3 regions of the Marmoricola sp. URHA0025 HA25 genome follow, and region 3 is predicted to be linked to each of the others. Evidence: predicted binding sites of a transcription regulator. Region 3 holds the regulator's gene; each other region holds the start of a gene.
The links. Region 3 encodes HrcA, which represses chaperone genes, less so after heat shock. Its sites were predicted from a motif close to TTGGCACTCGNNNNNNNCGAGTGCCAA; they were not measured.

Region 1 (10,089 bases), 1.7 Mb from region 3:
CCCGGCCGCGAGACTGAGCCACGCTCTCGTCGCGTGGTCTGCGGCCGGGACTCAGCCGGAGGCACGCCGTAGCAGGTGCCGGCGCTCGAGCTCGTTGTCGCACCGTGCGATGGCAGCGGCGAACTCGCCCTGTGCCTCGGCCTCGCGACCGGCACGGCGGAGCAGCTCCGCGCGAGTGCCGGGCAGCCGGTGCCCCGGCAGCTCGAGACCGTCGAGCAGCGCCAGGCCGGCGAGCGGGCCGTCCGCCTCCGCGACGGCGACCGCCCGGTTGAGCCGTACGACGCCGGACCCGGTGAGGGCCTCGAGCTCGGCGTACAGGCCGGCGATGCGCGACCAGTCGGTCCTGTCCGCACTCGGGGCGACGGCGTGGGCCGAGGCGATCAGCGCCTCCAGGAGCCATCGGGACGGTGGCGCGTTCACCAGCGGTGTGAGCAGGTCGAGAGCCTCGCCGATGGCGACGGCGTCCCAGCGGGTGCGGTCCTGGTCGGCCAGGACGACCACCTCACCGTCATGAACCCGGGTCGCGCGCCGCGAGTGCTGGAGGAGCTCGAGGGCGAGCAGGGCGTCCAGCTCAGGGCGGCCCGGCGCGACCTCACGGAGGACGCGCACGAGGCGGATCGCCTCGGCAGCGAGGTGCGGCCTGGTCGCGGCATCGCCGGACGCGGGTGCGTAGCCGGCGGTGAACGCCAGGTAGGCCACGTCGGCGGCCACGCCCAGGCGCCGGCCGAGCTCCGTCGGCTCGGGGACCGAGAAGGCCTCACCGGCCAGGCGCCGGCGAGCCCGGGTGAGCCGGGCGGCCATCGTCGGTGTCGGCACCAGGAACAGCCGGGCGATGTCCGCGGTCGACAGGCCGATGACCAGGCGCAGGGTGAGCGCAGCCGCCGACTCCGGCGCAAGCGCGGGGTGGGCGCAGAGGAGCACGAGCCGGAGCCGCTCGTCACGGACCTGTTCGCCGATGTCGGCCATCACGCGCTGCGCCTGCTCCTGCAGCTCGGCCTCGACGGCCAGCACGGGCATCCGCCGGGCGAGCACCTGGTCGGACCGCAGCCGGTCGACGATCCGCCGCCGGGCGGCGGTGAGCAGCCAGGCGGGCGGGTTGGCCGGTACGCCGTCACCTGGCCAGGTTCGGGCAGCGGCCTCGAACGCGTCGGCGAGCCCGTCCTCCGCGAGGTCCAGGCGGCGGTACTGCGCGACGAGCAGGGCCAGGAGCCGGCCCCACTCGTCGCGCCAGGAGTCTTCGAGCGCCGCGTCAGCCGGAGTGGTCGACACACGCCCGCACTTCGACGCGCCCCCCGCTCTCGGCGAGGATGCCGACGACGTTGAGCAGGTCCTCGAGGTCGTCGGTCTCCACGGTGTAGAAGCCGGTCAGCTGCTCGGTCGTCTCGGCGTACGGCCCCTCGGTCACCGTGATGCTGTCGAGCGATCCGGACACGGTCCGCGCACCGGCGCTGGGAGTGAGCTCCGCGCCCCCGGTCACCTTGTGCCCGCGCTCGGCGAGCAGCTCGGCGAAACGGTTGTGCTTGTCGTACATCGCGGCGCGCTGCTCCGCGCTCGCGGTCGCCCAGGTGCTCTCGTCACCGGGGAGGAGGACGGCGTAGCTGGTCATGGTGGTTCCTCTCGCTCAGAGTTGAGTGTGTCACCCCGATGACGGGCGAGCGGCAAAGAATTCGACAGCCCTGCAAGGCTGGTTCGGGTGAGTCCAGACCTCCTCCTGGCCACCTGCGCGGCGTTCCGCGACGGCGAGCCCGGCCACCCGCACCTCGACGACGCCCTGTCCGCCCGCGGCGTCACGGCGCGCTGGGTCATGTGGGACGACACCGAGGTCGACTGGGCGTCCGCAGTGGTCGCGGTCCGCGCGACCTGGGACTACGACGCTCGCGTCGAGGACTTCCTCCGCTGGACGCGCGCGGTGCCACAGGTGCTGAACGGCGCCGACACCTTCGCCTGGAACGTCGACACGGCCTACCTCGCCGAGCTCGCCGGCCTCGGGCTGGCCGTGGTGCCGACGCTCGTCGTCGACGGCGAGGAGTCGCTGCCCGCGGCCATCGCCGAGTTCGAGAGTGCCGTGGTCAAGCCGCGCGTCGGTGCCGGCGGGCGCGGCGTCGTGCCCGTCTCCATGCGACCGAGCGACGGTGCCGGTGGCGGACCGGCCGGCCTCGACGAGTCGATGCTCGGCCCGGGGCCCTGGGTGGTGCAGCCCCTGGTCGAGTCGGTCCGCACCGAGGGCGAGGGATCGGTGTTCGTCCTCGGCGGCGAGGTGGTCTCCGCTGCGCAGAAGAGGCCGGCGACCGGGGAGATCCGGGTCCACGAGATGTACGGCGGGACGACCGTCGCCGCCCCGGTCACGGGTGAGGCGGCCGCTCTCGCCCGTCGTACGGTCGAGGCAGCGGAAGTGCTGCTGGGCCACCAGCTCGACTACGCCCGGGTAGACCACCTGCGCCTCGCTGACGGGACCCTCGCGCTCAGCGAGCTCGAGGTGATCGAGCCCGGTCTCTACCTCGACGAGCTGCCCGGCAACGGTGCCGCGTTCGCCGCGATGGTCCGGCGCCGCCTCGACGGCCGCTGACCGGTGTCGAAAAGCGCTCCTGACGTTTGCACTCCCTTGGGTCGAGTGCTAAAACTGGGGTTGGCACTCTCCCTGTGAGAGTGACAAAACCAGGGCCGAGTAAGTCGAGGTCCGAAGGCGCCGCCGGGAAGGGTCCGGGGGGTCAGCCCGGGCCGTCCGTCGCGGGCGACGAATCGGCCGTCCGACTCATCTGCGTGAGGAACCGCACGAGTTATGTCGAAGCTGATTGCTTTCAATGAGGAGGCCCGGCGCGGTCTGGAGCGTGGCATGAACACGCTCGCAGACGCCGTCAAGGTCACCCTCGGCCCCAAGGGCCGCAACGTCGTCCTCGAGAAGAAGTGGGGAGCACCCACCATCACCAACGATGGTGTGAGCATCGCCAAGGAGATCGAGCTCGAGGAGCCCTACGAGAAGATCGGCGCCGAGCTGGTCAAGGAGGTCGCGAAGAAGACCGACGACGTCGCCGGCGACGGTACGACGACCGCGACCGTGCTCGCCCAGGCGATGGTGCGCGAGGGCCTGCGCAACGTGGCCGCCGGTGCGAACCCGATGGCGCTCAAGCGCGGCATCGAGACGGCCGTCAAGGCCGTCACCGACGCGCTCCTGGAGATGAGCAAGGACGTCGAGACCAAGGAGCAGATCGCCGCGACCGCGTCGATCTCCGCCGCCGACACCACCGTCGGTGAGGCCATCGCCGAGGCGATGGACAAGGTCGGCAAGGAAGGCGTCATCACGGTCGAGGAGTCGAACACCTTCGGCCTCGACCTCGAGCTGACCGAGGGGATGCGGTTCGACAAGGGCTTCATCTCGCAGTACTTCATGACCGACCCGGAGCGCATGGAGGCCGTCCTCGACGACCCCTACGTCCTGATCGCGAACCAGAAGGTCTCCACGGTCAAGGACCTGCTGCCGCTGCTGGAGAAGGTCATGCAGTCCGGCAAGCCGCTGCTGATCATCGCCGAGGACGTCGACGGCGAGGCGCTGTCGACCCTGGTGGTCAACAAGATCCGCGGCACCTTCAAGTCGGTCGCGGTCAAGGCGCCCGGCTTCGGTGACCGTCGCAAGGCCATGATGCAGGACATCGCGATCCTGACCGGTGGCCAGGTGATCTCCGAGGACGTCGGTCTCAAGCTGGAGTCGACCGGCATCGAGCTGCTCGGCCAGGCCCGCAAGGTCGTCATCACCAAGGACGAGACCACCATCGTCGAGGGTGCCGGCGACGAGGACCAGATCAAGGGCCGCGTCAGCCAGATCCGTGCCGAGATCGAGAAGAGCGACTCCGACTACGACCGCGAGAAGCTGCAGGAGCGCCTGGCCAAGCTGGCCGGCGGTGTCGCGGTGATCAAGGTCGGCGCGGCCACCGAGGTCGAGCTGAAGGAGCGCAAGCACCGCATCGAGGACGCCGTTCGCAACGCGAAGGCGGCCGTCGAGGAGGGCATCGTCGCCGGTGGCGGCGTCGCGCTGCTGCAGGCCACGGTGAAGGCGTTCGAGAAGCTCGAGCTGCTCGGCGACGAGGCCACCGGCGCGAACATCGTCCGGCTTGCTGCCGAGGCGCCGCTCAAGCAGATCGCGATCAACGCGGGTCTCGAGGGCGGGGTCGTCGCGGAGAAGGTGCGCAACCTGCCCGCGGGCCAGGGGCTGAACGCCGCGACCGGTGAGTACGTCGACATGGTCAAGGCCGGCATCATCGACCCGGCCAAGGTCACCCGCTCGGCGCTCCAGAACGCCGCATCGATCGCCGCCCTGTTCCTCACCACCGAGGCGGTCGTCGCGGACAAGCCGGAGAAGGCTCCGGCCATGCCCGGCGGCGACGGCGGCATGGGCGGCATGGACTTCTGATCCGTAGCGCCTGAGCTTGCGAAGGCGCGTTGAACGGATCAGGTCGAGGAGGGCTCCTCGCTCCCGAGCTTGCGAGGGAGAGTTGAGCCCGTCTCGAAACCGACAGTCCCGTCCGTCAAGTACACCAACAGCAGGGCCCCGGTCTCACGACCGGGGCCCTGCTGCTTGTGCAGTGCGTGAGCCGAGCAGCGTGCGCCCTCAGAAGACGTTCCGCGTGCGGAACTGCACGCTGATCCGTGGCCCGACGGGCCTGGTCGTCTTCGGGACGGCGTGCTCCCAGGTGCGCTGGCAGGAGCCGCCCATGACCAGCAGGTCGCCGTGGCCCAGCCAGTGCGTGTGCTCGACGCTGCCTCCCTTCGGGCGCAGCAGCAGCTTGCGTGGCGAGCCGAGCGAGACGATCGCGACCATGGTGTCCTCGGTGCGCGAACGGCCCAGGCGGTCGCCGTGCCAGGCGACCGAGTCGTTGCCGTCGCGGTAGTAGCAGCAGCCGGCGGTCACGAACGGCTCGCCGAGCTCGGGCTGGTAGTGCCGGGTCAGCAGGTCGCGGGCCTCCGTGAGCGAAGGGTGCGGCAGCTCCTCGCCGATGCCGTAGAAGCACACGAGGCGGGGTACGTCGACGACGCGGTCGTACATCTCGCGCCGCTCGGCGCGCCACGGGATCTCGCCCACCAGCCGGCCGAACAGCTCGTCGGCACCGGTGAACCAGCCCGGCAGGGTGTCCACCCAGGCCCCGCGGGACAGCGGGGTGCGCCGGAGCCCGCTGGGCGATCCCACGGAGATCTCCTCCGTGTCGAAGAGGGAGGGCTGGAAGGCGAGCGCCATCACCCCACGATAGCAAGGATCGAACAGATGTTCGAGATCTATCGCTCGGCGGGCGCCACGACCGGCTGCGCCGCCGGCGCGCTGACGTCGCCGGGTGCGACGGTGCCGGGCGCCGGGGGGAGCAGCCCGTTGGCGCGTGGGCCCAGCTGCGGCTCGAGGCGCGCGACCGAGAGCCAGGCGACGAGTCCGCAGCCGGCGACCAGCACGACGAGGTACTCCAGATGCAGGCCGTGGCCGACCATGAAGCCGGCGACGATCGGGCCGAGGATCGAGGCGCCCTGGAAGCACCCCGAGGTCAGTGCGTTATAGCGACCGCGAAGGTGGTCGGGAGCCAGGTCGTTGACGATCGCGGGCATGGTGGGCTGGAGCAGCGTCTCGCCGAGCGCGAACACCGAGGCGCACGCGGCGACGAAGAACGTCGCCGACCAGGTGCCGGGGCTGAGCCCGCTGGCTCCCAGGAGTGCCCAGGACGCGGCCCAGACGAAGGCCATCACCACGATCACGCGGGTGCGTCGCCGGCCCTCGATGCGCTGGAGGACGAGGAGCTGGAGCAGCACGATCACGAGCGTGTTGGCGGCGAAGGCCAGCCCGAGCCCGCGCGTGGAGACGTCGCCGATCGCTCGCGCGTACGCCGGCATGCCGCTGTTGAGCTGGGCGTAGCCGACGAACGCCGACACGAACATGAGCGCGCACAGCGTGCCCATCGCCGGGGCCCGGAGCACCGAGAGGTAGCTGACCCTGGGGTCGTCGGCGTGGCCGGCCGGCGTGCTCACCGGGCCGCCGATGTGTCGCAGCGGGACGATCATCAAGAAGAGGCCCGGAAGGTAGCTGGCCGCGTTGCCGAGGTACATCGCCTGGAAGGTGGCCGGCCGGTCGACGTCGACGATGAGCCCGCCGACGATGCCCCCGATGCCGATGCCCAGGTTGAGCAGCGTGAAGTTCATCCCGAAGTACCGCGCGCGGATCTCCGACGGCACCACCGAGGAGACCAGTGCCTGCACGACCGGCCAGCCGACGCCGAAGCCGCCGCCGACAATGGCGACTCCGAGAATCGCGAGCGGGAGGTTGCTGGCGAAGGCCATCACGACCTCGCCGACGACCGCTGCGACGAGCACGCCGATCATCGTGCGTCGCGGCCCGATCCGGTCGATGAGGGTGCCGCCGGGCATCGAGGTGACGACGCCTGCGGCGGACATCCCGGCGATGAGGAGCCCCACGACGTCGAGGGAGAATCCGCGGATCTCGTGCAGGTAGACGACCCAGAAGGGGAGGACCAGACCCGTGCCGACGAACTCGAACGCCACCACCGAGAGCATCAGCCGGCCCTCGCGGGGCAGGTCGTGCCAGAACGACGCGATCGACGGTCGCTGGCCGGGAGAGGACATCGCTCGAGTCTGGCACCGGGGACCGACAGGCCGCACCGCATTATCCGGCGTACCGGCGCCGGACGGATGCACCCAAAACGGCATCGGACACCGATCTGCACCGATATCGTTGCGGCGGACCGAGGGAGCACCAGTTGGCTGAGCACGCCATCAACGGAACGCAGCGCGGACGCAAGCACCTGCTCGTCCGCGAGTACGTGCGCTCCCTGATCGTGGACGCGGAGCCGGGCAGCCCCGCGCCGTCCGAGCGCGACCTCGTCGAGCAGTTCGGCGTGGCCCGGATGACCGTGCGGCACGCCCTCGACGGTCTGGTCGCCCAGGGACTGCTCGAGCGGATCCCCGGCCGCGGCACCTTCGTCACCAAGCCGCTGATCGACATGCAGATGCGGCTGTCGTCGTTCTCCGAGGAGATGGAGCGACGCGGCAAGGTGCCCGAGTCCCGCACGATGCTGGCGCGCCGCGAGGCGGCCGGACCCGGGCTGGCGCGGGCTCTCGAGACCGAGGTCGGCTCGCCCATCGTCCACTGGGAGCGGCTCCGGCTCGCCGACGCGCAGCCGATCGCGATCCAGCACGTCTACCTGTCCCTGGACACCTTCCCGCGGTTCCTCGACGACGCGCTGCCCTCCAGCCTCTACTACTGGTTCGCCGACCAGGACCTGATGCCGACGTGGGGCGAGGACTCCGTGGTGGCGGCGGTCGCCACCGAGGACGAGGCACAGGCGCTCGAGCTCGAGCCGGGCGCGCCGGTCCTGCACATCTCACGCCGCTCGTTCTGCCGCGAGGTCGCGGTCGAGGTCACCCGCAGCATCTACCGTGCGGACCGCTACACCCTGTGGGTGCCGGTGCTGCGCCCCGAGCACCTGCGCTAGCCAGCGCCTCCGCGAACGTCGGCCGCCTCAGAGCCCGCCGATCGGTGCGACCACGACGCCCGCCTCCTCGCACACCCAGGTCGGGTCGGGCCCACCGAGGTCCGGGTCGACGTACAGGGCGTGGGCGGTGTGCTCGCAGGTCTTGCACAACGGCCAGCGCCCGGACGTCTCCAGGAGTGCGTCCTGCACGTCCTGGGCGACCAGGCCGACGACGAAGTCGCGTCCCTCCGGCCACTGCTCGAGCCACCAGGCGCGCTGCGCGACCGACTCCTCGAGGAGGGAGACGGTGTCCGCGTCCGCGACGCCGGTGGACTCGAGGTCGTGCAACACCAGCGCGCGCGCCGTCATCACGGGGTCGTCGAATGCCACGATGACATTGTGTCCCCCGACCCCACAGCGACCCCGGAGAGCGGACCTCTCCTCGAGGTCGTCGTCCTGCACCCGCGCGACGCCGAGGCGGCGACGGCGGGTGAGGCAGACCGGCTCCTGGTTCTCGCGTCGCCCGAGCTCGGCGGCCGCTCGCCGGAGCCTGCCGCGGTGTCCGCGGTGCTGCGCGAGACCGATCTGCCGGTCCGGGTGCTGCTGCGCCTCGACGACGGGCTGGGCACGACCGGCGCGGAGTTCTCGCGGCTCGTGGGACTGGCGCACGACTACCTCACGCTCGGAGCTGCGGGCATGTCCTTCGGCTTCCTCGACCGCGAGCTGGAGATCGACCGGGCGACCTGCTCCGCCCTCGCGCACGAGCTGGGTGGTACGCCGTGGACCTTCCACCGGGGCTTCGACGCGACGCTCGATGCCGGCCGGGCCTGGCGTGAGGTCCGTGACCTGCCCGGGCTGGACGCGGTGGCGTCCGCCGGCTCCACGCGTGGGTTCGCCTCGGGTGGCGACGAGCTGCTGCGGCGGTGTGCCACGGATCCCAGGGTCGCCGGCCTCCTCCTCGCGGAGGGCGGTGTGAGCTCCGACCAGGTGCCGTGGCTGATCCGTGCCGGCGTCCGGCAGTTCGGCCTCGGCGAGGAGGCTCGGCCGGACGGCTCGTGGACCAAGGCCTACGTCGCCGCCGACTACGTGCGCGCCTGGCGGATGCTGCTCGACGACGCGCACAACCGGGCGCTGGGCGTGCCGGTCGACTGAGCCGGCGTACAGCGGCATGCGAATGTCGCCTGAGTGGCCGGTGCGCACCACATGGGCCCCGGCAGCGACATTCGCATGTCCGGGTGCGACGGGCGCCGGCCGGCGCGTCGTACGCGGCGTCGCGTGGCCGTCAGTCCAGGGCCTCCGGCAGCGGCTGCCCGTGGAGGACGACCAGCGACGTGACCGCCCGGGTCAGGCACACGTAGAGGCGGCGCAGGCCGGTGAGCTCGTCGGGCTCGCCGGCGACGATGGCGGCCGGCTCGAGCAGGACGACGTGGTCGAACTCGAGGCCCTTGGCCAGGGAAGCCGGTACGACGTCGAGGCGGACGTCGAACTCGACCGACTCGCGCTCCGCTCCACCGACCACCGCGTACGGGCGGTCCGCGAGCGCGGCGACGACCTCGTCGACCAGCGCGTCCGGGACGATCAGCCCGACCGAGCCGACGGACTCGAGAGCCCGGTCGACGGTGGCCGCCAGGGCGGTGAGCGGATCCGTCGCGACGACCTCGAGCTCGCCTCGCGCGCGTCGCACCGACACCGGGGGAGTGAGCTCCGGGGCGATCCGGGGGAGCAGCCGGGCGGCGTACTCGATCACGTCGCCGGGCACGCGGAAGCCGCGGGTCAGCTCGTCGACGACTGCGTCGGGCTTCCCCAGGTGACCGAGTGCACGCGGCCACGAACCCACTCCCCACGGGGTGGTCGTCTGCGCGAGGTCGCCGAGCACGGTGGCCGATCCGGTCGTGCACCGACGGCCGACGGCCCGCAGCATCATCGCCGAGAGGTCCTGCGCCTCGTCGAGCACGACGTGGCCCAGCGAGGGCTGCCGGGCGAGCAGGTCGGACGCCTCGTCGACGAGCACGGCGTCGGCCAGCGACCACGGCGCCGAACCGGGGGCCTTCGCCGGCTTCGGCGAGAGCAGCAGCGCCTGCTCGTCGGCGGTCAGGACGCCCTCCGCCGCGGCGGCCAGGAGCTCCGCGTCGGACAGGAGCCGCAGCACGACGCGGGCGGGGTCGAGAGCGGGCCAGATCGCGTCGACGTACTGCTTGACCGGCCGGCTCCGCGCGACGGAGTCCTGCACCCGGTCGTCGGGGGAGTCGCCGGCGCTCTCCATCTTCACGAGCACGGCGTGGGCGAGGCGCTGCGCGAGCATGTCGCGCCCGGCGCCGTAGCGCACGTCCCGGCGCCGCAGCACCGCGACGGTCTCCTCGACCTCGTACGCCGGGACCCGCCACCGGGCTGCGCCGCGCGGGACGACGAGGGCCTCGGTCGGCGGCACGAGGTGCGACCACACCGCGCGCGAGAGCACCTGAGCCATCCTGCCGTCGCCCTTGAGGGTCGCGACCGCAGCGGGATCGGCGCTGCGGATCATCGCCTTCGCGTGGGCCCGCCGCAGCGTGGTGGCGACGAGCTCCTCCATCGTCGTCTGACCGACCGCCATCTCGCCGAGCGCGGGCAGCACATCGCCGATGTAGCGCAG
Region 2 (10,089 bases), 700 kb from region 3:
CCAATCGCCGTCGATGTGGAGGTACCGCGACGCGTGGCCGTACTCCGCGATGCCGAGCTTCTCCACGATGCGCAACGACGCGGCGTTCTCGGGCCGGATGGCGATCTCGATGCGGTGCAGCTTGAGCACGAAGAAGCAGTGGTCGACGGCCATCGCGACGGCGCGGGTCGTCAGGCCGCGGCCGGCGTACTCCTGGTCGATCCAGTAGCCCATCGAGGCGAACTGCGCCGAGCCGCGGACGATGTTGTTGACGGTGAGCTGGCCGACGAACCGCCCGTCGTACTCGATCGCGAACGGCAGCTGCCGGCCCGCCCTGGCCTCGCGCTGCATCGCGCGCACCATCGCTCCGAACGTGCGCGGTCGCGCGTCCGCGCCGGGTGGTGTCGTCGCGTCCCAGCGCGACAGCCACGACACGTTGCGCTGTCGCACCCGGCGCCAGGTCTTCCGGTCACCGACCGAGAGCGGGCGCAGACGCAGCGGGCCATGACTGAGCACGGCCGGCCAGCCGGGGCTCAATGATCGCTCCCGACGATCTGCTCGACGGCATGCCGAAGCACCGGTACGACGACCTCGAGACCGTCGCGCACTCCCCCGGTCGAGCCGGGAAGGTTCACCACCAGCGCCGACCCGACCACTCCGGCCAGGCCGCGCGAGAGCATCGCCGTCGGCACTCCCTTGGCGACGCCGTGCGCCCGGATCGCCTCCGCGATGCCCGGGACCTCGCGGTCGAGGAGCGCCCGGGTGACCTCCGGCGTGCGGTCGGTCGGGGTGAGGCCGGTGCCACCGGTGGTGAGAACGAGCCGGGCGCCATCGGCGACCGCGAGCCTGATGGCGTCGCCCACCGGGTCGCCGTCGCGCACGACGACCGGCTCGGTCACGGTCCAGCCGTCCGCACGCAGCGCCTCGACGATCAGGGGCCCCGTCGTGTCCGCGTAGACCCCGCCGGCCGCACGGTTGGACGCGACGATCACGGCGGCGTGCAGCCGGTCGCTCACGGGCGCTGCCACGGGCCGCTCTTCCCACCCGTCTTGGACTCCACGCGCACGTCGGTGATCACGGCGCCTTTGTCGACCGCCTTCACCATGTCGACCACGGTCAGGGCCGCGACCGAGACTGCGGTGAGGGCCTCCATCTCGACGCCGGTGCGATCCGTGGTCCGCACGGTCGCGGTGATCGCGACCGCGTCGTCGAGCACCTCGAGATCGACGGTCACCCCCGAGATGGCGAGCGGGTGGCACAGCGGGACGAGGTCCGGGGTCCGCTTGGCCGCCATGATCCCGGCCACCCGGGCGACGCCGAGCGCATCACCCTTCGGGAGCCCACCGGATGAGCGCAGCAGGGAGACGACCTCGGAGGAGACCAGGACTCGGCCGCTTGCCACCGCCACCCGCTCGGTGGCCTCCTTCGCCGAGACGTCGACCATCCGGGCGGCGCCGGACTCGTCGACATGGGTGAGCCGTGCGTCGTCCGCCATCAGTACTCCCGGTCGAGCAGCAGCACGGGTACGTCGGAGTCGGGGGCCACCGAGGTGACGTCCTCAGCGAGCACGATCAGCGCGTTCGCCTGGGCCAGTCCGCCCATCAGGTGCGAGCCCGCGCCGCCCACCGGGGTGACCACCGACCCGCCGACGCGCGGCTCGAACTGTCCGCGAAGGAACTGCCGCCGCCCGGCGATCGACGTGACGCCGCTGGTGATGCGCGCACGGACCAGGGTGCGGTTGAGCGGCGTACGCCCCATCATCTTGCGCAGCGCCGGCACCACGAACACCTCGAAGGAGACGTACGCCGAGACCGGGTTGCCGGGGAGCGTGAAGATCGGGGTGTCGTCCTCGCCGATCACGCCGAACCCCTGCGGCTTGCCCGGCTGCATCGCGACCTCGCGGAAGGCGACCGTGCCCAGCTCGGACAGCGCCTCCTTGACGACGTCGTGGGTGCCCTTGCTGACGCCACCGCTGGTGACCACGACGTCGGCCCGCACCAGCTGGTCGCTCAGCGCCTCCACGAAGGTCTCCGGGTCGTCGGGGCTGGCCGAGACGCGGTAGGCGATGGCTCCGGCCTGCCGGGCGGCCGCCGCGAGCAGGAACGAGTTCGCGTCGAAGATGTGGTCGCGACCGAGCTGCTCGCCCGGCTCGACGAGCTCGGACCCCGTCGACATCACCACGACCCGGGGCCGCGGGCGGGTGGTGACGCGGCCGATCCCGACCGACGCCAGCAGGCCGGCGCGGCGCGCGTCGATCCGCTCGCCGGCGCGCAGGATGACGTCGCCCTCGGAGATGTCCTCACCGGCGCGTCGGATGTGCTGCCCCTCCGACGGCGCGCGCCGGATCAGCACCTTGGCGACGCCGTCGTCGGTGTCCTCGACCGGTACGACGGCCGTGCAGCCGGTCGGGATCGGGGCACCGGTCATGATCCGGACCGCCGTGCCGGGCGACATCGCGAAGATCTGTGTCTGGCCGGCGGCGATCTCCCCCACCACCGGCAGGTGCACGGGTCGCTCGGGTCCGGCCTCGGCCACGTCGCGGAACACCACCGCGTAGCCGTCCATCGCGGAGTTGTCGAAGACCGGCAACGAGATCGGCGAGACCACGTCCTCGATCGCCGGCAGCCCGAGCGTCTCGAGCAGCGGCTGGTCGTACGCGGGCAGCTCGTCGATCCGCTCGAGGACGAGCGCGAGGTGCTCGTCGACTCCCATCAGGGCGTTGTCGGGCATGGCCCCCACCCTATGACCGCCGGAGCGGTCAGCTGCCGAGCACCGTGCCGGACTCGACGCGCCCGCGCTCGCCGTCGAGCTTCACGCTCCCGACGACCTTGACGTCCGCGCCGAAGGTCCAGTCGCCGTCGACCACCAGCGCCTCGGCCTCGCGCAACGAAGGAGCGCCCTCCTTGAAGCGCCGATCGAAGTCACCGACCAGCTTGTAGATGCCGTCGAGATCGACGAACGGCACCATCCGGGCAGCCTGGTCCAGCACGAAGTCCGGACCGATGTCGTAGACGTCGGAGCGGAGCACCAGCAGGTCGTTGGTGGTCTTCACCGGCACGAACCGCTGCCGCGTCACCTCGATCGTCTGGGCGCCCTCGAAGATCTCGATGGCCGCCCCCATCGCCGACTCGATCTGGATCACCTCCGGCGTCGAGGCGTCGGCCGGGTCGATGTTCTTCACGTTGCGGATCAGCGGCAGCCCGAGCACTCCGTCACGACGGTCGAGCTCGGCCTGGAGCGCTTCGAGGTCGACCCAGATGTTGTTCGTCGAGGTGAACCTGTGCCGGTCGAGGTCGGCCAGCGCGTCACGGTCGGCCGGCAGCGTCTGCGCGGTCTCGCGGAGCACGATGCGCCTGTCGGTCTTCCGGACGGCGAAGTGGCCGCCCTTGCGGTCCGAGGGGATCCGCCGCACCGCCTCGATGGCGAACGGTGCTCCCGACCGCGCGAACCAGCCGGCCACCCGTGGCTCGGCGACGGCCCCCAGGTTGTCGGCGTTGGAGATGAAGAGCCAGCGGTACCCGGCGCCGAGCAGCGTCCTGGCGAGCCCGGTCGCGGAGATCGCGGTGTAGAGGTCGCCGTGCCCCGGGGGGCACCACTCGAGCGTCGGGTCCTTGGGCCAGCTCACGGGCGTCAGGTCGGTCTTGAGGAGCTTGGGCTCCTTGTTCTGCATGAGCTCCAGGGGGATCCCGTCGATCGCCAGGTCGGAGTACCGGGAGAGGGCGGCGAGCGTGTCGGCGCTGGTGCGGAAGCTGTTCATGAAGATCAACGGCAGCCCGGCGCCGTGGGCGCTGCGCAGGTGGAGCACCTGCCGCGCGATGATGTCGAGGAACGACAGTCCCCGGCGCACGCAGAGCAGCGACTTGGCGCGCTCCATGCCCATCGACGTGCCGAGCCCACCGTTGAGCTTGATGATCGCGGTCTCGCGCAGAGCCCGGACGTCGGCGTCCTCGTCGGTCTGCACGTCGGCCAGGGCAGGCATGTCCATCGGCTCGATGGTGGACTCGGGGATCATCCCGGTCTCGCCGCGCTCGAGCTGCCGGTAGTGGTGTGCGAACACGTCGATCGCGAGCGGGTGCACCCCCGCGGCAGCCATCTTGTCGCGCGCCAGTCGCAGTCCCGGACCGCTTCCGCCCTCGTTCATACCTCGATCGTAGGGTCGTCAGTGCCATGGACAACATCGAGGCCACCAAGCTCGCCCTCCGCGACCAGCTGCTGACTGCTCGCGGGCGCCTGCCCGTCGCCGAGATCGCGGCCCGCGCGCACGCCGTCGCCGAGCTGCTGACGGCCGCCCCGGAGGTACGCCGGGCCGCGACCGTCGCGGCGTACGTGTCGGTCGGCCGGGAGCCGGGCACGGGCGTGCTGCTCGACGCACTGGCCGCCGCGGGCAAGCGGGTGATCCTCCCGCTGCTGCGGCCCGACAACGACCTCGACTGGGCGGCCTACACCGGACCGGAGGGGCTCCTCTCGGCAGGCCGCGGGCTGCTCGAGCCGGCCGGCCCCGCTCTGGGGGCCGACGCGATCGCGACCGCGGACGCGGTCGTCGTCCCGGGCCTGGCGGTCGACCGCACCGGCCTGCGGCTGGGCCGCGGCGGCGGGTCCTACGACCGGGTGCTCGGCCGCGTCCCGGTGGGCACCTTCACCTGCGTCGTGCTCAACGAGTCCGAGCTGCTCGACGTCGTCCCCACGGCGAGCCACGACCGGCGGGTCACGGCAGCGGTGACCGAGCAGAGGCTCATCCGGTTCTGAGCACGGGCGACGGCTCGATCCGGCGCGGATGGTCGCGTATGATTGGCACTCGACGCGGACGAGTGCCAATCGCCTCGTCGCCCCAGACCGGTTGACCCAAGGAATGCCCGTGCCGACGTACCAGTACTCCTGCACCGAGTGCGGCCACTTCTTCGAGGCCGTCCAGAGCTTCAGCGACGACTCCCTGACCGTCTGCCCGGAGTGCGAGGGCCGGCTGCGCAAGGTCTACAACGCGGTCGGCGTCGTCTTCAAGGGCTCCGGCTTCTATCGCACCGACAGCCGCGGCTCGACCGGCGGGTCGGAGGGTGGCTCGGAGGTCGCGGCCTCCACCTCGACCGGCGACTCCGGGGCGACCAAGACCGAGACGAAGAAGAGCGAGAGCAAGCCGGTCGCCGCGGCGACCACCGCCGCGGACTGACCGCTTCCCCGGGACCTGTGGACAGTCCCGACGGCACGGCACCCACGCTGCCTAGCGTGGAGGAATGAAGCCGCTGAACCTGCTCGACGACCTGCGCCGCCGGATCCTGGTCCACCGACGCGTGCTCGGCGGCTCCCTCGCGGCGCTCGCGGTCTGGCTCGTCTTCCAGTCCGCGTCCACGCCACCGCCGGCCACCGAGCCCGTGTGGACGGCGGCCCACGACCTGCCCAGCGGCACGGTCCTGAGCCGTGGCGATCTGGCCCGCACCGGCTTCGCTCCCGGCAGCGTGCCGGTCGCGGCCGTCCGGTCGGTCGGTGCGGTCATCGGCCGGACGCTGGCGACACCCCTGGGCAGGGGCGAGCCGATCACGGCCGGCCACCTCACCGGCACGGAAGGCCTGGCCGGCTACCCGGGGCGTTCGGCGGTCGCGGTCCGGATCCCCGACACCGACGTCGCCGCCCTGCTCACTCCCGGGCAGCGGGTCGCCCTGGTGGCATCCGACCCCCAGGGCGGGCAGCAGCCGGAGCGGGTTGCGGACGACGCCGCCGTGCTGGCTGTCCCCGAACGCGGCGCCGGCGCTGCGGCCGGCTCGCTAGGCGGCCGGCTGGTGGTCTTCGCCGTGCCCCGCGAGGAGGCCGACGAGGTGGCCGCCGCGGGCACGACGCGCTACCTGAGCGTCGTCTGGAGCCGCTAGCGTGCCGGTGTCCGCACAGCGCCCGACTCGGGCACGGCCCAGGAGGTCACATGACCGGCTTCAAGAACTTCCTTCTACGGGGCAACCTCGTCGAGATCGCCGTCGCGTTCATCGTCGCCGGTGCCTTCGGTGTGGTCGTCAAGACCTTCACCGAGTGGCTGACGGGCCTGATGCCCGACTCCGCCCACAAGGTGTTCGGCACCGATGCACAGAGCTTCGGCGCCTTCCTGAACGCCGTGATCGCGTTCGTCCTCCTTGCAGCGGTCGTGTACTTCCTGGTCGTGGTGCCTTACACCAAGGCCAAGGAGCGGTTCTTCCCCAAGGAGGAGGAGGGCAAGCCCGCCGACATCGCGCTGCTGGAGGAGATCCGCGACCTGCTCGCCACCCGGAACGGCACCGTCTGAGGGGTCCCGGTCTGAGGCGGTCAGCCGTGGTGCGGGGGGACCTGACTCCTCAGCCAGTCCTCCTGCGCCTTCTCCTCGGTACGCCGGTCCGAGGCTCCGCCCTCGTCGGCGTCGTCCCCGGTCTGCTCAGGGATCACGTCGCCGAAGATCTCGGCCAGCCGGCGACGTCGCTTCGCCTCGGCGCGGGCCCGCGCCCGGGTGGCGTCCGGTGAGCTCGGCTCGTCACTCATCGCGCGGCCGCGGGCAGGGCCGCCGCGTCGAACCAGGCGGCGTCGAAGGTCGGGCGCCGCGGCGTCCAGCCGGTCTGGGCCGAGAAGTGGTCGGAGCTGACCCGCAGCGATCGCGTCAGCGGCTCGACCCGCGGACCGGCCAGGCGGCGCAGGACCGGACCCATGAAGGCACCGCTCTCGGCTCCGGCCGCCTTGGCGTAGGCGGCCACGAGCTCGCCCCGCAGCACCGGCTCGGCGCCGACGTTGTAGACCCCACGTGGCGCGTGCAGGGCGGCGACGACCGCCGGCCCGAGGTCGTCGGTGTGCACGAGGTGCGACCAGTTCTCGGGGCGGCCGATGCCGACGGGACGCTTGTTGGCCGCCGCCTTCAGCAGGAACCGGGTGGTCGGGTCGTCCCCGACGACGGTCCCGAAGCGCAGCACCACGCCGGCCCGTGAGCTCGAGCCGAAGTCGAGGACGTGCGACTCACCGACCGCGGCCGGCTCGGTCGCAGGGGTGATCTCGATCGGGTCCTGCTCCCGGATCCACGCATCGCCCCCGTCGGCGTACAGGTGGCTGACGCTCTGCTGGACGAGCCGGCGGACACCGGCCGCACGCGCAGCGGCGACCACGTTGGCCACCGCCTTGGTGCGCAGCGCGTCGTTGCGCCGCCAGGCCGTCGGCCACGCGGCGGAGTACCCGACCGGCACGCGGGAGGCGAGGTTGACGACTGCATCGGCGCCCAGGTAGGCGGCCTCGAGGCTGGCGGCATCGAACAGGTCGGCAGGTCGCGGACGCGCACCGAGGTCCTGGATCAGCGCGGTGTTCTGCGGAGAACGGGAGAGCACGTCGACGTCGTGGCCCGCGGCGAGGAGAGAGCGCACGGCAGCACGACCGATGACCCCCGTCCCCCCGGACACGACAACCCGCACCTGCCCATCTTGCATAACGAACCGATAACGCACAACTCGCCCCGCACGCCGCGCGCGGCGGAGGCGGGCGGCCGGACCACCCGCATCGTCAGGTGCAGAGACCCGCTGCGTGGGCCGCGGCCTTCTGCTGCTCCTCGGTCTGCGTGGACGTCGAGGACGGCGACTGGGTGGCCGAGGCAGACCCGCTGGGTGACCCACTGGACGTGCCTGTCGGCGTGGACGTCGGACTGCTCCCTGCGGTGGCGGCGCTCGCGCTGCCCGGCGTCACCGCGTCGGTGTCGAACTCGGCGGTCAAGGGCCTGTCACGACGGACCAGCTTCCACAGCTGGCTCGCCTCGGGCTTCCACTCGACGCGCGCGTTCGGGTCCTCGGGCCACGGTTGCCACGGCACCGTGACGAACTTGATGTTGTCCAGGCCGATCCCCTTCAGCGAGCTGCCGAGCGAGGCCAGCTGCTTGAGGTTCGCGAAGCCCGGGTCCGTCGTCAGCGAGTTGGTCGCGGCGTTGAGGAACTTCAGCAGCCGGACGGGGTTGGCCAGGGTGCCGGCGGACACGACCTTCTTGATCATCGCGGAGATGAAGGTCTGCTGCCGCTTCATCCGGCCGATGTCGCCGGTCGGCGCACCGAGGTCGTGACGCACCCGGACGTAGTCGAGGGCCTGCTGGCCGTTGACCTTGTAGGTGCCGGCCGGCAGCTGGATGTGCCCCACAGTGTCGTTGACCGTCGTCGGCACGCACACGGTGACGCCGTTGATCGCGTTCACCATGCTGCGGAAGCCGACGAAGTCGACGACCACGAAGTGGTTGATCCGGATGCCGGTCAGGCTCTCGACGGTCTTGACGGTGCAGGCCGGGCCGCCGATCGAGTACGCCGCGTTGAATTGCGTGATGCCGCCCGGGTCGACGCCGTTGCCGTTCTTCCGCGGACATGCCGGTCGCTGGACCATCGCGTCACGGGGCAGGCTCACGCCGTACGCGTACTCCCGGTTCGCCGACAGGTGCAGCAGGATCGTGGTGTCCGACAGGCCGGGCGTGTCGCCCCCGATGCCCTTGCCGTTGGCGCCCTCACGGGTGTCGGACCCCATGACGAGGACGTTGATCGGGCCCTTGACCTCTTCGGTCGGCCGCGGCCCCTGGAGGAAGTCCTCGGTCCCGATGTTGCCCTCGAAGTGCTTGTAGGCGACGACCGCGGCGCCGGAGAGCACCATGACCAGGACGCCGACGCCGATGCCCACCCGCTTCAGCACGCGCCGCGTCCGAGGCGTACGACCCCGGTGCCGCGGTGTTGCGTCGGACAAGTTCGACCCCACTGATCTCGACGGGTCCCGGTGCCCGCTCCCTCTCCCGTGACCCCCCATTGTGGAGGTAGGCCGCGATAGTCCCAAATCCACATGCCAAGATGTACGCCGTCCGGCCCGCCGGACCCGCCCCAGTAGCTCAGTGGATAGAGCAGCCGCCTCCTAAGCGAAAGGTCGCCAGTTCGACTCTGGCCTGGGGCACCCTTGCGCAGAGCAGAGCAGCACAGCGCTCGATGGCGAAAGGTCTTCGACTCTGGCCTGGGGCACCCTTGAGTGCGCAGAGCAGAGCAGCACAGCGCTCGATGGCCAAGGGGCGCGGCACCGGGGTCTCCGCGCCCCGGCCCGTCTCTGTGGTTCATCGCACAAGCGGCCCGGGTTGCCGTCGCTCCGAGGGCCGGTGTTTACTGATTAGGTAAGCCTTACCTGCCAACGCGACGGAGAGATCGTGCTCGCCAACTACCTGATCGGCCTGCGTGAGGGGCTCGAGGCCTCGCTGGTCGTGGTGATCCTGATCGCCTACCTGGTCAAGAGTGACCGCCGGCAGCTCCTCCCCCGGATCTGGACCGGCATCGCCGTGGCGGTCGCGGTCTCACTCGCCTTCGGCGCGCTGCTGACCTGGGGTCCGCGGCGACTGACCTTCGAGGCGCAGGAGGCCATCGGCGGAAGCCTGTCGATCGTCGCGGTCGCCTTCGTCACCTGGATGGTGTTCTGGATGGCGCGGCACGCCCGCGGCCTCTCCGGCGAGCTGCGCGGGAAGATCGACGTCGCCGCCGAGGCCGGCCGGGCCAGCCTGGCGGTCGTCGCAGCGCTCGCCGTCGGGCGCGAGGGCCTCGAGACCGCGCTCTTCCTCTGGGCCGCCACCCAGGCGGCGACCGACAACCAGGGCTCGACCACCACACCCCTGCTCGGCGCGCTCCTGGGCATCCTGACCGCGGTCGCCATGGGCTACGCCTTCTACAAGGGTGTGCTGAAGATCAACCTCTCGAAGTTCTTCACCTGGACCGGGGCGATCCTGATCGTCGTCGCGGCCGGAGTGCTCGCCTACGGCTTCCACGACCTCCAGGAGGCCGGCATCCTGCCCGGCATGCGCCACAAGGCGTTCGACATCAGCTCCACGCTCGACCCGAACTCGTGGATCGGCACGCTGCTGAAGGGCATCTTCAACTTCCAGCCGGACCCGACCTGGCTGCAGGTCATCGCGTGGGTCGCCTACCTCGTGCCGACACTGCTGATCTTCCTGCGCCGCGTGCGCACGCCCGCCACTCCCGCGCCCGCGGCTTCGCCGACACCGGTCGCACCTCGCTGAACGAACCGCCGGCCCACCACGGGCCCGCCCTGAAAGGTCAACCGTGAAGATCCGCCCGACCGTGGCAGCCTGCGCCCTGACGGCCGTGCCGCTGAGCACCTTGC
Region 3 (10,089 bases):
GGGGGCCGTGGCCACCATCGCGGAAAGGCGCATCGGCCCGGGCAGACCGCGAGCGACATCAGCGGTCGTGACCGATGCGGAGCTGCCCGGCGGGAGCTGACTCGATCCTCGATCTCCCAGGAGTCGTTCCCGTCGGGCGCTCACCCTCTGCGCCTGCTCGTCTCAGCTCCAGCGGAGCGTGCGGGCGAGCAGCGCGGACACGGCGACGACGCCGGCCGTCGAGGTGCGTAGCACCGAGGACCCGAGGCGCACCACCTCTCCCCCGGCCGCCGCGAACGCACTGAGCTCCTCGTCGGTGAGGCCGCCCTCCGGACCGACCACCACCACCACCGTCTCGACACCCTCGAGCGGCAAGGCGGCGAGCGGCACCTGGGCGGACTCGTGGAGCACCACGGCGAGGTCCGCCTCACCGAGCAGCGCGATCACCTCGTCGGTCGAGGCCGGTGCGGTCACCTCGGGCAGCCACGACCGGCGTGCCTGCTTCGACGCCGTGCGCGCGGTGCTCCGCCACTTCGACAGCGACTTCGCAGCACGGTCCCCGCGCCAGATCGCGACCGAGCGCGCGGCTGCCCAGGGGACGATCCGGTCGACGTCGATCTCGGTCAGCATCTCCACGGCGAGCTCGCCACGGTCGCCCTTCGGGATCGCCTGGACGACGGTGACGTGGGGCACCGGTCGCTCGGCGTGCCCGATCGAGTCGACCCGGACCGACAGCGTCGACCGGCCCGCCTCGGTCACCGTGCAGGTCGCAGAAGTGCCGGCGCCGTCGCTGAGCACGAGCTGCTCACCCTCGCGGATGCGCCGCACGGTGGCGGCGTGCCGGCCCTCGTCGCCGTCGAGCACGACCAGGTCGCCCTGGACTGCGCTCGTGACCGCGTCGGTGAGGAAGACCGGCAGGCTCACGACCGGGAGCCGGTCATCGGCAGCTCATCGCTGGTTGAAGGCGTCGCGGAGGCGGCCGAACATGCCCTTGTGCGCGGGCTGCATCCGGCCGTCGGGTGACTCCTCGTTGCGCAGCGCCGCGAGCTCGCGCAGGAGCTCCTCCTGCCGCTCGTCGAGCCGGGTCGGCGTCTCGACCTCCACGGTGGCGACCACGTCGCCCCGCGCCGCCGATCGCAGGCTCGGTACGCCGCGCCCGCGGAGGACCTTCTCGGTGCCGGACTGGGTGCCCGGGGCGATCTCGAGCGTCACCGAGCGCTCCACCGTCGCGTCCTCGCTGTCGAGGTCGCCCTCCAGCAGCGGCAGCTCGATGCTGGTGCCCAGCGCGGCCGCGGTCATCGGGACACTGACCCGACAGCGCAGGTCGAGGCCGTCGCGCTCGAAGATCCGGTGCGGGGCGACGTGCACCTCGACGTACAGGTCTCCGGGGGCACCGCCTCCGGGCCCGACCTCGCCCTCGCCGCTCAGCTGAACACGTGTGCCTGTGTCGACGCCCGGCGGGATCTTCACGGTGATCGCGCGCCGCGACCGCACCCGGCCGTCGCCCGCGCACTCGCGGCAGGGGTCGGGGATGATCTCGCCGTAGCCGCGGCAGGCGGCGCACGGCCGCAAGGTGCGGATCTCGCCGAGGAACGACCGCTGGACGTGCTGGACCTCGCCACGGCCGTGGCAGGTCTCGCAGGTGATCGGGCGGGAGCCCTCGGCCGCCCCGGAGCCGCGGCAGGTGGAGCACAGCACCGCCGTGTCGACCTTCAGCTCCCGGGTCGTGCCGAACGCCGCCTCGGCGAGCTCGAGGTCGATCCGCACGAGAGCGTCCTGACCGCGGCGCTGGCGCGGGCGCGGACCACGGCCGGCTGCCTGCTGGCCACCGAAGAACGCGTCCATGATGTCGGTGAACGAGAACCCGGCGCCCTGGCCGAATCCGCCGGCGCCGAACGGGTCGCCGCCGAGGTCGTAGACGCGGCGCTTCTCCGGGTCCGACAGCACCTCGTAGGCGTGCGAGACCTCCTTGAAGCGCTCCGCTGCACCCGGCTCGGAGTTCACGTCCGGGTGGTACTGCCGGGCGAGCCGGCGATAGGCCTTCTTGATCGTGTCGGCGTCCGCATCGCGGTCGACGCCGAGGATCGCGTAGGGGTCCTGGGTCACGGGGTTCAGCTCATCCTTCGTCGAGGATTGTCGAGACATAGCGTGCTACGGCGCGCACCGCAGCCATGGTGCCGGGGTAGTCCATCCGCGTCGGGCCGACGATGCCGAGGGAAGCCAGCGCCTCCTCGGCCGCGCCGTAGCCGGTCGCGACCACCGACGTCGAGGACAGCTCGTCGATGGGTCCTTCGTGGCCGATGCGCACGGTGACCTCGGCCGGCGAGGTGGCCTCGCCGAGCAGCTTGAGCAGCACGACGTGCTCCTCGAGGGCCTCCAGCATCGGCTTCACGGAGCGCTCGAAGCTGTCGCCGAAGCGGGCCAGGTTGGCGGTGCCGCCGACGACGACGCGCTGGTCGGAGCGGTGGTCGGACATCGCCTCCACCAGCGCCGCAGCCACGATGGAGTACGTCATCCGGCTCTCGGCGGTGACCTCCTCGGGAAGCCGGCCCAGGGCCGCCGCAGCGTCGGAGATGCGGACACCGCTCGCGCCTGCGTTGACCCGGCCGCGAAGGTCCGCGATGACGTCGTCGGTGAGCTCGACCGGCACCTCGATCACCCGCTGCTCGACGCGGCCGGTCGAGAGGATGAGCACCGCGAGCAGCCGTGAGGTGCTGAGTGCGACCAGTTCGACGTGGCGCACCGTGGAGCGCGCCAGCGTGGGGTACTGCACGATGGCGACCTGCTGGGTCAGCTGCGCGAGCAGCCGCACGCTGCGCTGGACGACGTCATCGAGGTCGTGCGCACCCTCGAGGAAGGTGGCGATCGCCCTCTTCTCCGCGGCCGACATCGGCTTGAGGCTGGTCAGCCGGTCGACGAAGAACCGGTAGCCCTTGTCGGTGGGGATCCGGCCGGCGCTGGTGTGCGGCTGGGCGATCAGCCCCTCCTCCTCGAGCGCGGCCATGTCGTTGCGCACCGTGGCCGGCGAGACGCCGAGGCGGTGCCGCTCGACCAGCGTCTTGCTCCCGACCGGCTCCTGGGTGGCGACATAGTCCTCGACGATCGCCCGCAGCACGGCGAGCTTGCGATCCTCGATCATGTCGACTCCTCTCGACCTCGGCTGCTGGCACTCCTGCACGCTGAGTGCCAAGTCTACTAGGCGGCGGGTCCTGCGCCGGCCTCTCTAGGGTGGCGCCATGAGCATGTTCGCCGAGGTGGCCGACCGGGTGTGGGTGGCGCGCTACGAGTGGTTCGACGTCAACGTCGGGGTGGTCGGCGGGTCGGAAGGCCTGCTGGTGGTCGACACGAACGCCTCGGAGGCCGCCGCGGGTGCCGTCCTGGCCGACCTCCGCCGGCTCTCGAGCGCTCCGCTGCTGGCTGCCGTGAACACCCACGTGCACTTCGACCACACCTTCGGCAACGGCGTCTTCGCCGCTGAGGGAGCCGAGCTCGTGGCGCACGAGGACGCAGCCGCGGACCTTCCCGAGCACGCGGCGCGGATCCGCGCCCAGGCCGCCGCCGAGGTCGACGAGGACGCGCGGTACGCCGAGCTGGTCGCCACCACGGAGGTGGTGCCGGCGCGCACGTTCTCCTCTGCGCTGACCGTCGACCTCGGCGACCGGGTCGTCGAGCTGGTGCACCCGGGCCGCGGCCACACCCGCGGGGATCTCGTCGTACGCGTGCCGGACGCCGACCTGCTGCTGGCCGGTGACCTGGTCGAGGAGTCGACGGCGCGCGCGGCGGTGCCGGGCTTCGGAAGTGACTGCTACCCGATGGACTGGCCGTCGACCCTCGACCTGGTGCTGAACCTGGTCGGCCCCGGCACCGTGGTGGTGCCGGGGCACGGAGCGCCCGTCGGCCGCGACTACGTCCAGGAGCAGCGAGCGGCGCTCGGCGTGGTCGCCGAGACGATCAGGGACCTGGCCGGGCGGGGTGTCCCGCTCGACCAGGCCCTCGATGCGGCGGAGTGGCCCTACCCGCGTGAGGCACTGGCCGACGCGGTACGCCGGGGCTACGAGCACCTCCCCCGGGCGCAGAAGCGGTTGCCGCTGATCTGAGCGCGTCACCAGTGGTAGCGGCGCCGCCGTCTCAGGAAGACGAACCCGCACGCGAAGAACGCCAGCAGCACGAACGGGATGTGGGTGAGCACGGTGAGGGCGATCAGCAGGAGCAGCACCGGCACGAACGGCACCGGCAACAAGCCGCGCCGACCCCACGGGCCCCGACGACCCCGGTTGGCGGGCCACTCGCGCTCGGTCGGCACCGACCCGAGGTCCGCGAAGATCGGGGCCAGGTCGGCGTAGGTCCTCGCCGTCCAGACCGCGTCGCTGCGCTCGTCGAACTCCTCCTTGTCGAGGCGTCCGGCGGCGTAGTGCTCACTGAGCCGTGCGATCGCCCGGTCACGGTCGGCGTCGCTCAGCCTGAGGTCGGGCCGCTGGTCGGGTCGGTACATCGTGCTCACTCCTGCTCGTCGGCTTCGGGGTCTGCGTCGTCTGCGTCGGGGCCCTCGGCGAGCAGCCCGTAGAGGCGTCGCCGCGTGTCCGCGAGGATCTGGACCGCCTTGTCGCGCTGGTCCGGTGTGCCGGTCGAGGCGACCTGGATGATCGCACCGACCGTCTGCCCGATGACCTGGCGGAGGTCGCCCGAGCCGTCCTGGGCCTCGTCGTCGTCGAAGGTGCGCCACATCTCCGCGATGTCCTCGGCGTGGGCAGCGACCCGCTCGCGACCGGCGTCGGTGAGCTGCAGGGTCTTGCGACCCGTCGCAGCGTCCTCGACCAGGCCCTCGTCCTGGAGCTGCGCGATCGTCGGGTAGACCGAGCCGGGGCTCGGCTTCCACGCGCCGTTGCTGCGCTCGGCGATCTGCTGGATCACCTGGTAGCCGTTGATCGGCTCCGCAGCGTTGGCCAGGACGTCGAGGATCGCGGTGCGGACGTCGCCCCGGCGGACCCGGGAGCGACCGCGCCCGCCGCGGCCGCCGCTGTGGCCGGCCCACTGCGGACCGAACATCTGGGCCACCCACGGCGGCGGGCCGCCCATCGGGCCGCCCCATCCGGGGCCGAAGCCGTGCCGGCCGTGTCCGCGGCCTCGGCCGCGCTGTCGTCGGACCGCTTCGAACTCCGCGGCCCAGGGGGATTCTGAGGTGGGATACATGGTGCTTCTCCTTGTTCTGGGGATCGAGGCGGCGCTTCCGATAGCGCGCCGAACTTCTCGATACGTTGACGATATATCGTGATGTTCCAGAAGTCAAGGCACAGACACGCGCCTCCTCCTCCGCGGCCCGGCAGCGCCGGGTTCGTAGCGTTGGCCGGTGACCACCGATCGCTACGGCTCCGACGTCCTGTCCGGCGACTGTCGGGCTCCCCGCAAGGGGCGCGCCGCCGAGACCGCTGCCGAGCTGGGACTGGTGGTCGAGGCGGTCGTGGACTCGGCGCAGCCCGACTTCTGCGGCGAGATCGTCAAGGTCGAGCGCGACCTGGACACCGTCACGCTGGAGGACAGAAGGAACCGCCGCCGCACCTTCCCGCTCGGCCCCGGCTTCCTGCTGGAGGGCCGGCCGGTGATCCTGGTGCCACCCGCCCGCAGCGGCCCGGCGACACCGACGCGCACGGCATCGGGGTCGCTCGCGGTCCAGGGCACCAGGGCGCGGGTCGCCCGGGCCAGCCGGATCTTCGTCGAAGGACGCCACGACGCCGAGCTGGTCGAGAAGGTCTGGGGTGCCGACCTGCGCGTCGAGGGCGTGGTCGTGGAGTACCTGGACGGCGTGGACGACCTCGCCGAGCACCTCCGCGACTTCCGGCCCGGGCCCGAGCGGCGCGTCGGCGTACTCGTCGACCACCTGGTGGCCGGCTCCAAGGAGAGCCGGATCGCCCAGTCCGTCTCGCGGTCGCCGGTCGGCAAGCACGTGCTGATCGTCGGGCACCCGTTCGTCGACATCTGGGCCGCGGTTAAGCCGCAGCGCCTCGGCAAGGACGCGTGGCCGACGATCCCGCGGACGATCGAGTGGAAGAAGGGCGTCTGCCAGAGCTTCGGGTGGCCGCACCGCGACCAGGCCGACATCGCCCGCGCCTGGCAGCACATCCTGTCGAAGGTCAGCTCGTACGCCGACCTGGAGCCGGCACTCCTGGGTCGCGTCGAGGAGCTGATCGACTTCGTGACGGGCTGAACCAACTCGCCGAGGCGGCTCACATGAAAGCCTCCAGAACGTCGAGGCGGCTCACATGAAAGAGATCTTGTTTCATCTGCGCCGCCTCGGCGCTATCCGGGCTTTCATCTGCGCCGCCTCGACGTGATCCGGGCTTTCACCTGCGCCGCCTCGACGTGATCTGGGCTTTCAGCTCCGCAGGATCCGCCCCTGCGCGTCGCGACTGTCGCTGACCAGGATCACGATCCCGTCGATGAACGGCCACAGTCCCCCGATCCCGCAGGTGAGCAGGGTGACCCCCAGCTGCCAGCCGCCGGTCTTCGAGTCCCCGATGTAGAACCGGCCGATCCCGAGCGGGAGCAGGATCTGCAGCAGGCCGGCGACGATCTTGCTCTTCTCCGAGTACGGCAGCCCGGTCCCCGGGTGGATCCCGTAGGGCGCCCAGCCCGGTTGACCAGGGGTCGCGTAGCCGGGCGCCTGCCCCGGCGGAGGCGGGGGCGCCGGTGGCAGTGGCTGCTGAGGCTGGCTCGGGTCGGGCGGCGGGACCTCGGTCATGCGCCGACCCTAGCGACGCGTCAGCCGACGAGGTCGCGAACGACGGCATCGGCCAGGAGCCGGCCCTGCAGGGTCAGGACGAGGCGGTCGTCCTCGACGATCGCGAGGCCCTCTGCCACGGGTCGGGCGACGCGGGCCGGGTCGTCGAGGACCGACAACGGCAGCCCGTCGCGCAGCCTGAGCTCGAGCAGCACGCGCTCGACCCGCTGGGTCGTGCCGTCGAGCACCTCGCGGGCGTGCGCCGGGGACAGGCCGGCCGCCAGGCGAGCGGCGTACGCGGTCGGGTGCTTGACGTTCCACCACCGAACGCCGCCCACGTGCGCGTGCGCGCCCGGCCCGATGCCCAGCCAGTTCTGAGAGGTCCAGTAGAGCTCGTTGTGCCGGCACCGCGCCTGCTCGTCGCGCGCCCAGTTGGACACCTCGTACCACTGCATGCCGGCGCGCGCGAGGACCTCGTCGGCCAGCAGGTACTTGTCGGCGAGGTCGTCCTCGTCGGGCATCGGCAGCACGCCGGAGCGGACCTGCCTGGCCAGCGCGGTGCCGTCCTCCACGATCAGCGAGTACGCCGAGACGTGGTCGGGCTCGCAGGCCAGGGCGGCATCGAGCGAACGGCGCCAGTCGCCGAGGCTCTCCCCCGGCGTGCCGTAGATCAGGTCGAGGCTGACCTGGTCGAACCCGGCCTCGCGCGCCCACGCGACCGCTTGGGGCACCCGCTCGGGGTCATGGGTGCGGTCGAGCACGGCGAGGACCGACGGGACTGCCGACTGCATCCCGAACGACAGCCGGGTGAAGCCCCCCTCGCGCAGGGCGGCAAGGCTCTCGGGCGTCACGCTGTCCGGGTTGGCCTCCGTCGTCACCTCCGCGCGATCGCGCAGCCCGAACCTCTCCCGGACCGCCCCGAGCACCGCGACCAGGTCCGCGCTCGGCAGCAGCGTCGGGGTGCCGCCCCCGAAGAAGACCGTGTCGACCTCGGGGGTGTCCGGGAGCACCTTGTCGAGCAGCTCGATCTCGCGGGCGGCCGTCTCGGCGTACGACGCCTGCGAAGCTCCTCCGCCGAGCTCGGTGGCCGTGTAGGTGTTGAAGTCGCAGTAGCCGCACCGGACCTTGCAGAACGGCACGTGCACGTACACGCCGAACAGCCGCTCGTGCAGGGTCGCCGCCGCATCGGCCGGCAGCGCGCCGTCGGCGGGAGCGACGTCACCGTCGGGCAGCGTGGAGGGCACGTACCGACCCTAGACGCGCCCGGCGCAGGCCGCTGTCGGCAGCCTCCGCTGCCTCAGGAGTACATCGAGTCGATCAGGCCCTTGTTCGTCTCCTCGACGACGTTGCGCTTGACCTTCATGGACGGTGTGAGCTCGCCGGACTCGACCGTGAGGTCGTGGTCGAGCAGCTCGAACTTCTTGATCGTCTCCCAGCGGTTCAGCTGGGCGTTCAGCTCGTCGACGTACTCCCCGACCATCTTCTTCACGTCGTCGGAGGCGACCAGCTCGGCGTACGACTTGCCGACCTGGCCGTTCTCCTCGGCCCACGTGGCCAGGGCCTCAGGGTCCAGCGTGACCAGGGCGGTGCAGTAGTTGCGCTCGGCACCGAAGACGATGAACTGGCTGGCGTAGGGGCACACCGCCTTGAACTTCGCCTCGATCGCGGGCGGGGCGATGTACTTCCCGCCCGAGGTCTTGAAGAGCTCCTTGATCCGGCCGGTGATGGTGAGGAACCCGTCGGCGTCGAGCGAGCCCTTGTCACCGCTGCGGAACCAGCCGTCCTCGGTGAAGGCGCCCGCGGTCTCCGCGGTGAGGTTGTGGTAGCCGTCCATGACGTTGGGGCCCTTGATCTGGATCTCGTCGCCCTCGCCGAGGCGGACCTGGCTGCCCGGGAAGACCTCGCCGACCGTGCCGAGCTTGTAGTGGTCGGGGTGGTTCACGAACGCGCCCGCGGAGGTCTCGGTCAGGCCGTAGCCCTCCAGGATCAGGATGCCGGCCGCGTGGAACCACTCGGCGATGTCACGGTTGAGCGCGGCCGCACCCGAGATGAAGAACCGCACGCGGCCGCCGAAGCGGTCGCGGATCTTGGAGAAGACCAGCCGGTCGAAGAGCGCGTGCTGCACCTTGAGGGGCAGGGGAACCGACTTGCCGTCCCGGGTGAGGCGGTCGACCTCGAGGCCCACCTTGAAGGCCTGGTTGAAGATCTTCTCCTTCGCACCGCCCTCCGCCGCCTGCATCGTGACGATGCGGGCGTGCGCCTTCTCGAAGATGCGCGGTGCGGCACCCATGAAGGTCGGCTTCACGATCGCCAGGTTGTCGATGATCTTGTCCACGCGGCCGTCGACCGCGGTCGCGAAGCCGCAGGCCAGCTGGGTGGAGAGCAGCACCTTGCCGAACGAGTGCGCCATCGGCAGCCACAGGAACTGCAGGTCGTCGACGGTGAGTATGTTCTGCGCCTGGATCGCGGCGCCCTCGTAGGTCCACGAGGAGTGCCGCAGCCGCACGCCCTTGGGGCGACCGGTCGTGCCGGAGGTGTAGATCAGCGTGGCCAGCTGGTCAGGCTGGATTGACTCGACCGCCTTCGAGACCGCGTCGGGCTGCGCAGCGAGGTGCTGCTCGCCGAGGTCGGCCAGGTCGTCGAGCCCGATCGTCCAGTCGCCGTCGGTGGTGCCGTCGAAGACGACCACCTTGGCGAGGTGGGGCAGCTCCGCCTTGTGCTCGCGCAGCTTCGCGACCTGGGTGTCGTCCTCGGCGAACACGATGCGGCACTCGGAGTCGGCCAGGATGTAGGCGACGTCCTCGGCCATCGTCGAGGGATAGACGGTCGTGGTGGCGCCGGCAGCGCACATCACGGCGAGGTCGGCCAGGATCCACTCGACCCGGGTGCCCGCGGCGATGCCGACCCGCTGCTCGGACTCGATGCCGAGCGCGAGCAGGCCGGCGGCCAGCTTCTCGACCCGCTCGCCGGTCTCCGCCCAGGTGATCGACGCCCAGGGGCTGTCGTCGCCGACCGGGAAGCGGTACGCCTCCGCGGAAGGGCTCTGGGCGACCCGCTCGCGGAACATCGCCGCCATGTTCGGGGACCGCTGGTCGATGAAGGTGGTGTCTCTGACGACGGGGGACATGTCGCTCGATTCTCGTCCGGAGTTACCCAAGGGCTACCAGTACGTAACCTAGATCACTCTCCCGGGCGCAGGCTACGAGCCCCGGCATCCGGGCTGGTCCGGTGGGCCGCCAGCAGGGCGCGCTCGCGCACCCAGTCCTTGAGGTCGTCGACCGCCAGCAGCCTCGGGAGCAGCCGCGGCTCGACCAGCAGTGCCCGGAACATCGTCGCGACCGAGACGTCGTGGTCGGGCCGGTCGAGCACCACGATCGGGTCGCCGGCGGTGACCG

Region 1: a site for HrcA is predicted at 2,592-2,618, ahead of groL (chaperonin GroEL). Genes of this name have one in related genera too.
Region 2: a site for HrcA is predicted at 4,768-4,794, ahead of ACVW00_RS04000 (FmdB family zinc ribbon protein). Genes of this name have one in related genera too.

What each region holds. Positions count from the first base shown of each region.
Region 1 covers NZ_JBSSCD010000001.1:3,265,624-3,275,712, reverse strand. The annotation lists gene ACVW00_RS16170 (LacI family DNA-binding transcriptional regulator) at 1-17, shown strand, start outside; gene ACVW00_RS16165 (RNA polymerase sigma factor) at 52-1,269, opposite strand; gene ACVW00_RS16160 (YciI family protein) at 1,250-1,606, opposite strand; gene ACVW00_RS16155 (ATP-grasp domain-containing protein) at 1,694-2,566, shown strand; gene groL (chaperonin GroEL) at 2,780-4,405, shown strand; gene ACVW00_RS16145 (alpha-ketoglutarate-dependent dioxygenase AlkB) at 4,604-5,227, opposite strand; gene ACVW00_RS16140 (MFS transporter) at 5,266-6,612, opposite strand; gene ACVW00_RS16135 (GntR family transcriptional regulator) at 6,747-7,481, shown strand; gene ACVW00_RS16130 (hypothetical protein) at 7,509-7,850, opposite strand; gene ACVW00_RS16125 (copper homeostasis protein CutC) at 7,860-8,612, shown strand; gene ACVW00_RS16120 (HelD family protein) at 8,743-10,089, opposite strand, start outside.
Region 2 covers NZ_JBSSCD010000001.1:824,017-834,105, reverse strand. The annotation lists gene ACVW00_RS04030 (GNAT family N-acetyltransferase) at 1-516, opposite strand, end outside; gene ACVW00_RS04025 (MogA/MoaB family molybdenum cofactor biosynthesis protein) at 513-1,007, opposite strand; gene moaC (cyclic pyranopterin monophosphate synthase MoaC) at 992-1,474, opposite strand; gene glp (molybdotransferase-like divisome protein Glp) at 1,474-2,709, opposite strand; gene ACVW00_RS04010 (UTP--glucose-1-phosphate uridylyltransferase) at 2,738-4,120, opposite strand; gene ACVW00_RS04005 (5-formyltetrahydrofolate cyclo-ligase) at 4,147-4,725, shown strand; gene ACVW00_RS04000 (FmdB family zinc ribbon protein) at 4,835-5,143, shown strand; gene ACVW00_RS03995 (SAF domain-containing protein) at 5,208-5,837, shown strand; gene ACVW00_RS03990 (MscL family protein) at 5,888-6,241, shown strand; gene ACVW00_RS03985 (hypothetical protein) at 6,262-6,471, opposite strand; gene ACVW00_RS03980 (NAD-dependent epimerase/dehydratase family protein) at 6,468-7,397, opposite strand; gene ACVW00_RS03975 (LCP family protein) at 7,471-8,628, opposite strand; tRNA gene ACVW00_RS03970 (tRNA-Arg) at 8,808-8,880, shown strand; gene efeU (iron uptake transporter permease EfeU) at 9,125-9,985, shown strand; gene efeO (iron uptake system protein EfeO) at 10,029-10,089, shown strand, end outside.
Region 3 covers NZ_JBSSCD010000001.1:1,522,276-1,532,364, reverse strand. The annotation lists gene ACVW00_RS07480 (16S rRNA (uracil(1498)-N(3))-methyltransferase) at 163-903, opposite strand; gene dnaJ (molecular chaperone DnaJ) at 928-2,085, opposite strand; gene hrcA (heat-inducible transcriptional repressor HrcA) at 2,096-3,118, opposite strand; gene ACVW00_RS07465 (MBL fold metallo-hydrolase) at 3,216-4,076, shown strand; gene ACVW00_RS07460 (DUF1707 SHOCT-like domain-containing protein) at 4,082-4,471, opposite strand; gene ACVW00_RS07455 (PadR family transcriptional regulator) at 4,477-5,169, opposite strand; gene ACVW00_RS07450 (DUF3097 domain-containing protein) at 5,327-6,181, shown strand; gene ACVW00_RS07445 (TM2 domain-containing protein) at 6,350-6,715, opposite strand; gene hemW (radical SAM family heme chaperone HemW) at 6,736-7,938, opposite strand; gene ACVW00_RS07435 (AMP-dependent synthetase/ligase) at 7,992-9,821, opposite strand; gene ACVW00_RS07430 (MOSC domain-containing protein) at 9,875-10,089, opposite strand, start outside.